One region of the Ectopseudomonas hydrolytica genome, then DNA from elsewhere that is predicted to be linked to it. Evidence: predicted binding sites of a transcription regulator. Region 1 holds the regulator's gene; the other holds the start of a gene.
The links. The regulator FliA, encoded in region 1, starts transcription of late flagellar genes. The targets are predictions, from matches to a motif close to CTAAAGTTTNNNNNNNNNNNGCCGNTAA.

Region 1 (6,773 bases):
TCGGGCTTGAGCGCCAGCGCCTGATCGATGGCTTCCCGCCCGTTGGTGGCCGTACCCACGACCTGAATACTGGGGTCAGCAGACAGAATTTCCGAAACGCGCCGGCGGAAGAAACCGGAGTCGTCCACCACCAAGACCTTGACTGCCATACACACTCCTAGACGGCCCAGGCGATGCCTGGGCCGCAACCATCAGAAACGTCGAGCGTAGCGCTTGAGCATGCTCGGTACGTCGAGAATCAACGCGATGCGACCGTCGCCGGTAATCGTGGCGCCGGACATGCCGGGCGTGCCCTGGAGCATCTTGCCCAGCGGCTTGATTACCACTTCTTCCTGGCCGACCAATTGATCGACGACAAAACCGATGCGCTGGCTGCCCACGGTGAGGATCACCACATGGCCTTCGCGCTGGCCCTCATGGAAGGCCTGCGGCACCAGCCAGCGCTTGAGGTAGAACAGCGGCAGCGCCTTGTCGCGCACGATGACCACTTCCTGACCGTCGACCACGTTGGTGCGCGACAGGTCGAGGTGGAAGATCTCGTTGACGTTGACCAGCGGGAAGGCGAAGGCCTGGTTTTCCAGCATCACCATCAGCGTCGGCATGATCGCCAGGGTCAGCGGTACCTTGATGACGATCTTCGAGCCCTGGCCCTTCTGCGAGAACACGTTGACCGTGCCGTTGAGCTGGGAAATCTTGGTCTTCACCACGTCCATGCCGACGCCGCGGCCGGACACGTCGGAGATCTCGGTCTTGGTCGAGAAGCCCGGGGCGAAGATCAGGTTGTAGCATTCGAATTCGTTCAGGCGATCGGCGGCGTCCTTGTCCAGCAGGCCCTTCTCCACGGCCTTGGCACGCAGTACGTCGGCATCCATGCCCTTGCCGTCATCGGTGATCGACAGCAGGATGTGGTCGCCTTCCTGCTCGGCGGACAGCACCACGCGGCCGGCGCGGGCCTTGCCGGCCTTCTCGCGCTCTTCCGGGGTTTCCACGCCATGGTCGACGGCGTTGCGCACCAGGTGCACCAGCGGGTCGGCCAGGGCCTCGACCAGGTTCTTGTCCAGGTCGGTCTCCTCGCCCACCAGCTCGAGGTTGATTTCCTTCTTGAGGTTACGTGCCAGATCACGGACCAGGCGCGGGAAGCGGCCGAAGACCTTCTTGATCGGCTGCATGCGGGTCTTCATCACCGCGGTCTGCAGGTCGGCCGTCACCACGTCGAGGTTGGAAACGGCCTTGGACATGGCTTCATCGCCGCTGTTCAGGCCCAGGCGCACCAGGCGGTTACGCACCAGCACCAGCTCGCCGACCATGTTCATGATTTCATCCAGACGCGCGGTATCGACGCGCACCGTGGTTTCCGCTTCGCTCGCGGCGGGCGCCTTGTCGGCAGCCGGCGCAGGCGCCGCCGGGGTGCGCGCGGCAGCCGGCTCGGCCTTGGCCGCAGCAGGTTTTGCCGCAGCCGCTGGCTTGGCCGCGGCGGCCGGTTTGGCTGCGGGCGCGGCGGCAGGTGCGGAAACCGGCGGCGGCACGAACTTGCCCTTGCCGTGCAACTCATCGAGCAGCGACTCGAACTCGTCGTCGGTGATGTCATCGCCGGCCGCTGCCGCAGCACCGGCTACGGCAGCGGCGGGAGCGGCTGCCTCGGCTGCCGCGGAAAACTGGCCCTTGCCGTGCAACTGATCGAGCAGGGCTTCAAATTCGTCGTCGGTGATTTCGTCGCTGGCGGCGGAAGCGGCAGACGCCGTCGCCACGGCGGTATCGGCGGCGGTTTCAACCGTGCCGGAGAACTGGCCCTTGCCGTGCAGCTGATCGAGCAGGGATTCGAATTCGTCGTCGGTGATTTCGTCGCTGGCGGCGCTGCTTTCGGCGCCATGGGCAGCAGCGGGCGCATCGCCCAGCGCATCGAGCAGTTGCTCGAACTCGCTGTCGGTGATGTCGCCGGAGGCGGCAGGCGCGGAAACCGGAGCGGGTTCCGGCTCCGCTTCCGGCTCCTGTGCGGGGGCAGCCGCCTCGGCACCAGCGGGCTCGGCCAGACGCGACAGTGCCGCCAGCAGTTCCGGCGTGGCCGGAGTCGGTTCGCGCCGCTCGCGCACCTCGCCGAACATGCCGTTGACGGCATCCAGAGCTTCGAGCACCACGTCCATCAATTCCGAGTCGACGCGACGCTCACCCTTGCGCAGGATGTCGAAGACGTTCTCGGCGATATGGCAGCACTCCACCAGCTCGTTGAGCTGGAGGAAACCCGCCCCGCCCTTGACGGTATGGAAACCGCGGAAGATGGCGTTGAGCAGGTTCATGTCGTCCGGTCGGCTTTCCAGCTCCACGAGCTGTTCGGACAACTGTTCGAGAATCTCGCCGGCCTCTACCAGGAAATCCTGGAGGATCTCTTCATCGGCGCCGAAGCTCATAGGGGGTGCTCCTTAGAATCCAAGACTGGACAGCAGGTCGTCGACATCGTCCTGACTGGAGGCGACGTCATCACGCTTATCGGCATGAATCTGCGGACCTTCACCCCGGGATGGCTCTTTTAATTTTTCCTGTTCGGCGCGCAGCACTTCATGGTCGTGCTGAATACCGGCAAAACGGTCGACCTGACTGGCCATGAGCACCAGCTTGAGCAGGTTGCTTTCCACCTCGGTCACCAACTGGGTGACGCGCTTGATCACCTGGCCGGTCAGGTCCTGGTAGTCCTGCGCCAGCAAGATGTCGTTGAGATGAGCGGACAGCTTGTTGCTGTCACGCTCGCTGCGAGCGAGAAACAACTCGATACGCTTGGCCAGCTCGCGAAAGCCCTCGGCGCCCATCTCGCGGCGCATGAAACGGCCCCACTCCGCGCTCAGGCTCTGCGCCTCGTCACTGAGGTCGTTGACCAGCGGCGCGCTCTGCTCCACCAGATCCATGGTGCGGTTGGCGGCCTTCTCGGTCATGGTCACGACATAGTTCAGGCGCTCGGTGGCATCGGCGATCTGCGACAGCTCCTGGGCATGCGGCATGCGCGGGTCGAGCTGGAAATTGACGATGGCGTTGTGCAGCTCCCGGGTCAGCTTGCCGACCTCGTGGTACAGGCCGCGATCGCGGACCTTGTTGAGCTCGTTGATCAGTTGCACCGCAGCGCCGAAGTTGCCTTGTTCCAGGCTATCGACCAGCTCGCGGGCGTTGCTTTTCAGGGTCGACTCGAGGTCACCCAGCGTGGAGTCATCGTGTTCCATAGCACCCTCGCGGCTGACATCAGCCGTTTACCCGCTCGAAGATCTTCTCGATCTTTTCCTTCAGCACCTGGGCGGTGAAGGGCTTGACCACATAGCCGTTCACGCCGGCCTGTGCCGCTTCGATGATCTGGTCACGTTTGGCTTCGGCGGTAACCATCAACACCGGCAGGTGCTTGAGGCGCTCGTCGGCGCGCACCGCGCGCAGCAGGTCGATGCCGGTCATGCCGGGCATGTTCCAGTCGGTCACCAGAAAGTCGAAGCTGCCGCTCTGCAGCATGGGCAGTGCCGAAGTGCCATCGTCGGCCTCGGCGGTGTTGGTGAAGCCCAAGTCCCGCAAGAGGTTCTTGATGATCCGTCGCATCGTCGAGAAATCGTCAACGATGAGGATTTTCATGTTCTTGTCCAAGTCGACCTCCGTACAGTCCCAAACGCATTGCACACGCAATGACGCCCTTTAATCGTGAAACCGACTCAGCTGGCGCGCCACTCGCCGAGCCGCGAGCGCAACCGCGCTGCGCACTGGCTATGCAACTGGCTGACGCGCGACTCGCTGACCCCCAGCACTTCGCCGATTTCCTTCAAGTTCAGTTCTTCATCGTAATACAGCGCCAGCACGAGACGTTCGCGCTCCGGCAAACCGGCGATGGCATCGGCCAAGGCCGCCTGGAAGCGTTCGTCTTCGAGGTCCCGCGAAGGTTCGAGGTGGGTGTGCCCGGCGTCTTCGTGCAAACCGCCATGCTCGCCGTCCTGCAACAGGTCGTCGAAGCTGAACAAACGGCTGCCCAAAGTGTCGCCAAGGATGCCGTAGTAATCCTCGAGACTCAATTGGAGTTCGGCCGCAACCTCGTGATCTTTAGCGTCTCGCCCGGTTCTTGCTTCAACGACACGAATGGCATCGCTGACCATGCGGCTGTTGCGGTGCACCGAACGCGGGGCCCAGTCGCCCTTGCGTACCTCGTCGAGCATGGCACCGCGGATGCGGATACCGGCGAAGGTTTCGAAACTCGCCCCCTTGCCGGAGTCGTATTTGCGCGACGCTTCCAGCAGGCCGATCATGCCGGCCTGAATGAGATCGTCGACTTGCACGCTGGCCGGTAAACGGGCCAGCAGGTGATAAGCAATGCGCTTGACCAGAGGGGCATAGCGTTCGATCAGCTGGTGCTGGGAGTCCTGCGCCTGCGCCTTGTTGTACATACGAAGTCCAGAGGCTGCTGTCATACGGCCGAGTCTGCGGTCGGTTGCTGCACCAGACGCTCGACGAAAAATTCCAGATGGCCACGGGGGTTGGCCGGCAAGGGCCAGGTATCGACCTTCTGAGCTATCGCCTTGAACGCCAGAGCGCACTTGGAACGAGGGAAGGCTTCATAGACGGCGCGCTGCTTCTGCACGGCCTTGCGCACGCACTCATCGTAGGGTACGGCGCCGACATACTGCAGGGCGACATCGAGGAAACGATCCGTCACCTTGGTCAGCTTAGCAAAGAGATTGCGCCCTTCCTGCGGGCTATGGGCCATATTGGCCAGAACGCGGAAGCGACTGATGCCGTGATCGCGGTTGAGCAGCTTGATCAGCGCGTAGGCGTCGGTGATGGAAGTCGGCTCGTCACACACCACCACGAGGATCTCCTGGGCGGCGCGAACGAAGCTGACCACCGCATCGCCGATGCCGGCAGCGGTGTCGATCACCAGCACGTCGAGGTTCTCGCTGATGTCGCTGAAGGCTTGAATCAGGCCGGCATGCTGCATCGGCGAGAGATTGACCATCGCCTGCGTGCCGGAGGCCGCCGGGACGATGCGGATACCGCCCGGTCCCTGCAGCAGCACGTCGCGCAGATCGCATTCACCGGCAATCACGTCGGCCAGGGTGCGCTTGGGCGTCAGCCCCAGCAAAACGTCGACATTCGCCAACCCCAGGTCGGCATCCATCAACATCACCCGACGGCCGAGATCGGCCAGGGCCATGGACAGATTCACCGACACATTGGTCTTGCCGACGCCACCCTTGCCGCCGGTCACCGCAATCACCTGTACGGGATGCATACCCATGTTCTTTCTACACCTTGTCTAACTTCGACCTGGCCTCGTGGCCGTTTACTCCCGCGTCATGACGCGGGAGGGTGCTACATTCTCGCCGTTTCAGCCGGCACGCTGCGCGGGGCTGTGGTACAGCCCGGCGAACATCTGCGCCATGGCATCCTCGCTCGGCGGCTCGGCGGTCTGCAGGCCTACGGCGCGGCTGACCAGCTGGTGACTACGCGGCACCTGCAGATCATCCGGGATCCGCGGTCCGTCCGTGACATAGGCTACCGGCAGATGCTGGCCTATAGCCAGACCCAAAACCTCACCCAGGCTCGCGGCCTCGTCCAGCTTCGTCAGTATGCAGCCAGAAAGGCCACAACGCTTGTAACTATGGTAGGCCGCCTTGAGCACTTGGCTCTGACTTGTTGCAGCCAGGACCAAATAATTCTTCGCCTTGATCCGCGCCGAGGCCAGGCTTTCCAGCTGCAGGCGCAGCGCCGGATCGTTACCCGGCAGACCGGCGGTATCGACCAGCACCACGCGCTTCTTGGCCAGCGGCGTCAGCGCCTGCAGCAGGGACTGACCGGGATCGATCTGGGTCACCGATACACCCAGAATACGCCCCAATGTCTTGAGCTGCTCCTGGGCACCGATACGGAAGCTGTCCATGCTCACCAGAGCGACCTGCTGCGCGCCGTACTTAAGCACGTAGCGCGCCGCCAGCTTGGCCAGGGTGGTGGTCTTGCCCATGCCGGCCGGACCGACCAGGGCGATCACCCCGCCCTCCTCCAGCGGCTCGACCTTGGGCGTCTTGATCGCATGCGCCAGGTGCGCCAGCAGCATGCGCCAGGCCTGACGCGGCTCGGCCACACCCGCGACCTTGCTCAGCAGTGCCTGCGACAGTTCGGCAGACAGGCCCATGCGCTGCAGGCGACGCCACAGATTGGCCTGCTGCGGACGACGCGTCTGCAACTGGCCCCAGGCGATCGACCCCAGCTGAACCTCAATCAGCTCGCGCAGGCCGTGCAGCTCGAAGCGCATGGCTTCCAGCGCGCGCGGATCGACCGCCGGGGCCGCGGCAGGAGCCGACTCGGCCGCGCGCTGCGGTTTGACCGGCGTGGCAGGCAGCTCGGGCGCCAGCAGCGATTCGTTGGCGAACAACTGGCGGTCCTTGCCGGCGTCCTGCTCGGCACGCGTGGCCAGCTCCGCCTGGGCACTGGCGATGCGCGCCTGGGTCTTGCGCAGCTCGGCTTCCAACGCCGGGTTCGGGCGTACCGGCGCCGGCGCCACCTGGTAGTCCAGCGCAGCGGTCAGCTCGACACCGCCAGCCACGCGGCGGTTGCCGATGATCGCGGCGTCGGCGCCCAGCTCGTCTCGCACCAGTTTCATGGCGGTCCGCATATCGGCGGCGAAGAAGCGTTTGACCTGCATGACCCTTTACCTCAGTTCTGGCCAACCGTAGCGACTATGGTGACCTGCTTGTTGTCCGGAATTTCCTGGTAGGCCAGCACATGCATGCTGGGTACCGCCAGCCGCGCGAAGCGCGACA
Region 2 (6,773 bases), 2.3 Mb from region 1:
CAGGGCCAGCGGCGTCGCCTGCACCCCCGGCGCCGGCTGCTTGAAGGTCCCGCGCACGTACAGCGGCGAACGCAGGGAGAAGATGCGAAAGCCCTTGGTCGCCGGGGTGATGGTGAAATCCAGGCGCTCGCTGGCGAAGTTGGCGCTGCCATCGACCTTGATCACCGCGTTCTCGGTGTCGATGACGAACAGGCGCGTGCTCATCAGGCCCTGCTTGATGCCGAGGTCGGCGGCCGCGCAGTTGATCTTCACCTCCTCGTCACCGAACAGCCGGCCCACCAGGTAATTGCCGACGTTCAGCCCGGCGATCTCCATCAGCCCGCGGCTGACCGCCCCGTCGTTGATCAGCATCTTCAGCTCGCCGTTGGCACCGCCCAGCAGGGCCGCCACCGAATTGCCGCTGCCGCTGAGACTGGCGTCGCCATTGAGCGCGCCGAGGCTGGTCTGCATCGGCGCGAAGGTGGGGAACAGCTGCTTGAGCCTGAGCTCGCGCGCGCTCAGGCGCAGCTGCCCCTGCATGGGCGTGAGCGCACCGTTGAGGCGAATCTGCGCGTCGAGCGTGCCGCCGGCCATGCCGAAGCGCAGCGGCTCCAGGCTGAGCATGCCGTCGTTGAGCAGCACATGGGTGTCGAGGTTCCTGATGGGTAGCTGCTCACTGTGCACGATGCGCTTGCCGACGAAACGCACGTCGGCGTCCATGGTGCGCCAGCGCTCGGTACGAAACTCCGCGACGGGCAGCACCTTGTTCGCCGGCTGGCGATCCTGCTCGCCGCGCTTGCGCTTGTCGGCGGCAGAGTCGGCACCGATCAGCGGCGCCAGGTCGCTGAACAGCAGTTGATTGGAGGTGAGTTGGCCGGACAACTTGGGCCGCGGCTGGCGGGCGACGAAGGTCAGGTCGCCATGAATGTCGCTGGCGCCGATGCGCCCGTTGAAATCGAGGTAGCGGAAGATCGCACCATCGGCGTCGCGCAGGTCCGCCTGCAGCCTGCCGTCGGTGCTGTAGGCGGGCGTGTCGGGCAGGGTCACGCCGGTCAGCGGGTAGAGCTGGCTCAGGCTGTTGCCGGACAGCTGCAGGCGCAGGTCCAGCGCGCCGAGGTTCTGCGGGTCGGTCAGGCTGCCGGCGACGCGGATACGGGTAGCGCCGATGCGCAGATCGGCCTGCAGCGGGAAAGGCAGCGAGGCATCGTGCAAGGCCAGCAGGCCACCAACCTTGCCGTCGCCGATTATCGGCTGGCCGCGGAAATCGCCCTTGGTCCGCCAGGCGAACGCATAGTCCTGCGCCGCCGCCCGATCGGCAGCCCCCTTGCCGACGATATCGGCAAAGGGAATCGGCTCGCCGAGCGGCTCCACCACGGCTTCGAGGCGCGTCTTGCTGCTCCGGTCATCGAGCTGAACATGCCCCCTGGCGAAGGCGATGGTGCCGATGTCCAGGGTCCAGGCCGCGGGCTCGTCGCGTGGCTCGGCCTCGGCGTCCTTGCCGAGGTCGAAGCTCCAGTTGGCGCGGCCATCGCCCAGGCGCTGCAGATCGACGAGGGCGGTGCCCAGCTCGATGCTCGGAATGCTCACCGTCTTCCACAGCAGCGGCAGCGGCGCCAGGCGAAAACGCGCGCTGTCGAGGCTGACGAAGGTGTCGCCCTGCGCCCATTCAGGGTTGCCCAGGCGCACCTGCTCGGCAGAAAAATGCGGCCATGGCAGCCAGCCGCTCAAGCCCCGTTCCCCGGCCTCGGGCCTCCAGACCACACGCAGGTCGCCCTCGATGGCGAAAGGCCGCTGCAGCGCCGTCGACACCTGCTCGTTGATCAGCGGCCGAGCACGGTTCCAGTCGAACAGCGCGAGAAACAACATCAGCACCGCCACCAGCAACAACACCACGGCGACCAGCCAGGCCAAAGCTCTGCGTATGCGCTGCAACCTTCTTCCTCCATCGAAACCAAGCCGCCTGCTTGTATCCGTTCGACTGGAAAAATGCGGCGGCGCTCCCTGCAGCTGGCAGGAAGTGGAACAATACGGCAATCCGCGCCCGGATGCCTGCTGGCCACGAGCGACATCAACCGGAGGCAAGCGATGCACCTGATCGACACCCACACCCACCTGGATTTCCCCGACTTCGACGCCGATCGCGACGAAGTGCTCGCGCGCAGCCGCGCGCTGGGCGTGCAGCGCATGGTGGTGCTTGGCGTATACCAGGCCAACTGGCAACGCCTGTGGCAACTGGTGGAGGCGAACGACGGCCTGTATGCCGCCTTCGGTTTGCACCCGGTCTATCTGGATGATCACCGGCCGCAGCATCTCGATGAACTGCGCACCTGGCTGGGCAGGCTGGCCGGACACCGCAAGCTCTGCGCCGTCGGCGAGTTCGGTCTGGATTACTACCTGGAGGATCTGGATCGGCAGCGCCAGCAGACGCTGTTCGAGGCGCAGCTTGAGCTGGCGAACGAGTTCGAGCTACCGGTGCTGCTGCACGTGCGCCGCGCCCATGCCGCGACCATCGCCACCCTCAAGCGCTGGCGGCTGAAGCGCGGCGGCATCATCCATGCCTTCGCCGGTAGCGCCGAAGAGGCACGCGAGTACATCAAGCTGGGCTTTTGCCTCGGTCTCGGCGGCGCCGCCACCTGGCCGCAGGCCAATCGGCTGCGCAAGGTGATGGCGCAGCTGCCGCTGGAGGCCCTGGTGCTGGAAACCGACTCGCCGGACATGGCCCCGGCCATGCACCCCAATCAGCGCAACAGCCCAGAATACCTGGCGGACATCTGCACCGAGCTGGCGGCGCTGTGCGGCGTCACGGCCGAGGAGCTGGCGGCGGCCAGCAGCCGTAACGCGGATGAGCTGTTCGGCTGGGCATAGTGATGGTGCGCACAGCGCACCCTACACCCGGAACGCGCCGATCAGCTGCTTGAGCCGCGCCACCAGCTCGCTGAGCTCGCGGCTGGCCTGCTCGGTCTGGCTGGCGCCGGCAGCCGTGCGCTCACCGGCATGGTTGATCTCGACGATGTTCTGATCGATATCGTGCGCCACCGCCGTCTGCTGCTCGGCCGCCGCAGCGATCTGCTGATTCTGGTCGACGATCATGCCGACCGCGCCGAGGATGTTCTCCAGCGCCTGCTGCACCTTGCCGGATTCACTGACCGTGCCGTCGGCCATCTGGTGGCTGGCGTTCATCGCCTTCACCGCGGCACCGACGCCACCCTGCAGCTTGGCGATCATCGCCTCGATTTCCTCGGTGGACTGCTGGGTGCGCTTGGCCAGGTTGCGCACCTCATCGGCCACCACGGCGAAGCCGCGGCCCTGCTCGCCGGCCCGTGCCGCCTCGATGGCCGCGTTGAGCGCCAGCAGGTTGGTCTGCTCGGCGATGCCCTTGATCACGTCCAGCACCTGACTGATGGCGGCACTGTCGCTGGCCAGCTGGTTGATCACCGCCACCGACTGGTCGATCTCACTGGCCAGGCGCTGAATCGCACCGACCTGCGCCTCGACCAGCGCGCGACCGCTGACGGTCTCCTGATTGACGCTCTGCGCACTGCCCACCGCCGCGGCAGCACTGCGCGCCACCTCCTGGGCAGTGGCGGACATCTGGTTCATCGCCGTGGCCACCTGTTCAATCTGCGCGCGCTGGCCAGCCACCGCCTGGTTGCTCTCACCGGACACCAGTTCGACGCGATCGGCCTGGCCGCCGACCTCGCCCACGGTATGCCCGACGCGCTCGATCAGATCGTGAATGCGCGCCACGGTCTGGTTGAACACCTGGCCCAGCTCGCCCAGCTCGTCGCGGCTCTGCGCGCGGAAGCTGACCGTCATGTCGCCTGCTGCCACCTTGTCCATCACCTGGCCAAGGGTCTTCAGGGTGGTGCGCGTGGACACGTAGAAACCGCTGTAGAGGTAGACGATCAGCAGGAACACCACCACCAGGGCGACCACCAGCAGCACCATCTGTGCGCGGTTATCGACCAGGCGCTCGCTCAGCTGGCTATCGAGGAAGGCCAGCAGGCCGTCGTTGAAGGCGTAGGTCTTGGCCATCTGCTGGCTGACCTGGTCGTAGAACTGGGTCCAGGGCGTGTCCAGGCTATCGGCGATGATCACCTGATCCTCGAACAGCACGGCACTGTCCTTGAGAGTCTGCCGGCTGGCCTCGGCCAGACCGCCGAGGCCGTTCTGCGCGGCGACGTTGCCGGCCAGCGCATCCTGCAGGTTCAGGCCGTACTCGGCATGCAGCTTTTCCAGTTGCAGCAGCAGATCGTCGAACTTGGTACTGGCCGCGGAGTTGAGAAAACCCTGGCCCAGGGAATAGGCACCGACCGCGCGGCCCTGACTGAGCACGTCGGTGACTTGCGGCGTGACATTGGTGATCAACTCGGTGATCTGCCGCACCTGGCGTTGCGGGTCCTGGCTGAGGCCGGCCTGGCTGGCCACCAGCTTGATGAACACCTGGGAGGAGCCGAGCAGCTTCTCGACTATCACCGTCTTGCTTTGCAGGGATGTCTCGGCCACCGCGCTTTTCAGCTCGGCCAGCAGCTCATCGCGCTTGGCGACGAACTCGGCCGCTTGCTCGGCGTCGCGCGCCACGGGTTGCAAGGCTTGCAGACTGTCGGCCAGCGACTGCTGCAGCTGACCGATGCGACCCTCGAGATCGCCAGCCTGGCCGGACTGGCCGATCATCGCGTTGATCTGCACCAGGTCGTTGAGGCTCTGCAGATCCCGACGCAGCCGCAGGCTGCCGCCGAGCAGCTCGAGGCTCTCCAGGGCCGTCTGCGTACCGACGAACTGGCGATAGGAGTCGCGCACCAGATAGAAATTGGTGACCAGCATGGGCAGGAAGAACAGAACGCTGATCAGGCTGAACTTCATGCCGAAGCTGAGGCGGTTCATCAGCGCGATGGCCGGATACAACACGGTCTTCACTAGACGTCTCCAGTTGCCATTATTGTTATTAGATCACTCGAACGGCCGCGCAGCCTCTCATGGGCTGTCGACGGTGTCCTGTGCAGCCCGACCTGTGAATGCGAGTGAACGCAACGACCACCGGCAGATAAATGTGACGCAACGCACCAAACAGGATCGGCTACGGCACCTTATATACCCGTTATCGACACCGCTCTGTGTAACTTAAGGTTAAGAGCATGCCGCGCTCCTTGTCCCCTTACCCTGGTTCGCAAGCGGATTTGCAAGGCAGTCGGGCGGCGCAACCCGTGCGTTAGTGGACCAGCGCTTCTGCCGGAGCGCTGTATCTGGAAGGCCGTCTTAGACCAGTAGCACCCACAGCGCGTAGCCGGCGTACCAGACCACCGCCGCGCGAATCAGCAGCTGCCACAACTGATCCAGGGTATCGACGCCCGCCTCGCCCATCACCGGCTCGGGCATCTCCCCGGCGGCGCGCCCTGCCCTGATCACCACCTGCGCGGCCGAGATGTCCCAGCTCAGCAGTTCATGCAGCAAGGCGCGGCTGACCGCCACGAAGTTGCCGACCAGGGCAAAGCTGGCGGCCAGTACCCGCGCCGGCAGCCAGTCGAAGGCATGGCGCAGCTGCACGGCACGCTCGCGTAGCGCCGGCTGCTCGGCATGCTCGGCGCTCATGGCCAGCAGACGGTAGGCCAAGGCCGCCATCGGCCCCAGCAGCAGATACCAGAAGATCACCGCGAAGAAACTCTGATAGGCCTGCCACAGCAGATGCCCCTGAACCTGCTGCAGCAGCAGCGTGCCGTCCTCGGGTTGCAGGGCGAGGTCGCGTTCAGCCACATGATAGGCGGCCTGCCCGTCGCCACGCCGCCAGGCATCGCGAAACGGCCCCAGTGCAGCCAGCAGGTCGCCGCGGCCCAGGCTGTAGATCAGCACCAGCAGATGCACCGGCAAGGCCAGCCAGCCATATGCCAGCGGCTCGAGAATCAGCAGCACCAGCCCCAAAGCCAGCACGGGCAACAGCACCAGCACCGCCAGACACAACCAGGGCGCCTGTTGCAGGCTGCCCTGCTGCAGGCGCTGCAACTGCGCGAGCCAGGGACCATCCTGCTGGATGCGCAGGCGCCAGGCGGAAAATTTCTCGACCCACAGCACCAGCACAATCACCAGAAAACTCATCGCTACCGCTCCTTCAATGCGTTGTGCAGGCGCGTCCAGTCGAACGCCGGGCCAGGGTCCGTCTTGCGCCCCGGCGCTATGTCGCTATGGCCACGAATGCGTTGCGTCGACAGCGCCGGGTAAGCGTCCAGCAACTGCCGCGTCAGCGCGGTCAGCCTGGCGTATTGCGCGTCGGTATAAGGCTGATCATCGGTGCCCTCCAACTCCACGCCGAGGGAGAAATCGTTGCAGTTGTCGCGCCCCTCGAACCAGGACACGCCGGCATGCCAGGCGCGGTCCAGACAGGAAACGAATTGGGTCAGCGCGCCGTCGCGCTCGATGAAGAAGTGCGCGGAAACCTGCAGCGTGGCGATCTCGGCGAAGAAGGGATGTTCGTCCAGCGGCAGACGGTTCTGAAAGAATGCCTGCACCCTGCCGGTACCGAACTGCCCGGGCGGAAGACTGATGTTGTGCACCACCAACAGGGATATCTCGCCGTCAGGACGAGCATTGAAATTCGGCGACGGGCAATGGCGAATGCCCTGGAACCAGCCGGTGGAAGGGTCAAGCTGCATGCGGCGCTCCTGATCGAGTCACCACTCTAGAGCAGCCAATCGCAGCGGCCAAGAGCGAGACAGCAACAGGATGTGCGCAGGCGGGGAGGCAATGCTATTCACTCAGAGACCAGGGGATTGGCTCTCCTCTCCCATTTATTGGGGGCACGC

Region 2: L1F06_RS04060 (methyl-accepting chemotaxis protein) is a predicted target of FliA. The motif match lies at 5,078-5,105, and genes of this name have one in related genera.

What each region holds. Positions count from the first base shown of each region.
Region 1 is NZ_CP099397.1:3,198,674-3,205,446, forward strand. It holds gene L1F06_RS14870 (protein-glutamate methylesterase/protein-glutamine glutaminase) at 1-149, opposite strand, end outside; gene L1F06_RS14875 (chemotaxis protein CheA) at 192-2,405, opposite strand; gene L1F06_RS14880 (protein phosphatase CheZ) at 2,418-3,206, opposite strand; gene L1F06_RS14885 (chemotaxis response regulator CheY) at 3,226-3,600, opposite strand; gene fliA (RNA polymerase sigma factor FliA) at 3,678-4,424, opposite strand; gene fleN (flagellar synthesis regulator FleN) at 4,421-5,251, opposite strand; gene flhF (flagellar biosynthesis GTPase FlhF) at 5,342-6,655, opposite strand; gene flhA (flagellar biosynthesis protein FlhA) at 6,667-6,773, opposite strand, start outside.
Region 2 is NZ_CP099397.1:888,024-894,796, reverse strand. It holds gene L1F06_RS04070 (AsmA family protein) at 1-1,911, opposite strand, end outside; gene L1F06_RS04065 (TatD family hydrolase) at 2,065-2,844, shown strand; gene L1F06_RS04060 (methyl-accepting chemotaxis protein) at 2,866-4,896, opposite strand; gene ampE (regulatory signaling modulator protein AmpE) at 5,236-6,069, opposite strand; gene ampD (1,6-anhydro-N-acetylmuramyl-L-alanine amidase AmpD) at 6,072-6,623, opposite strand.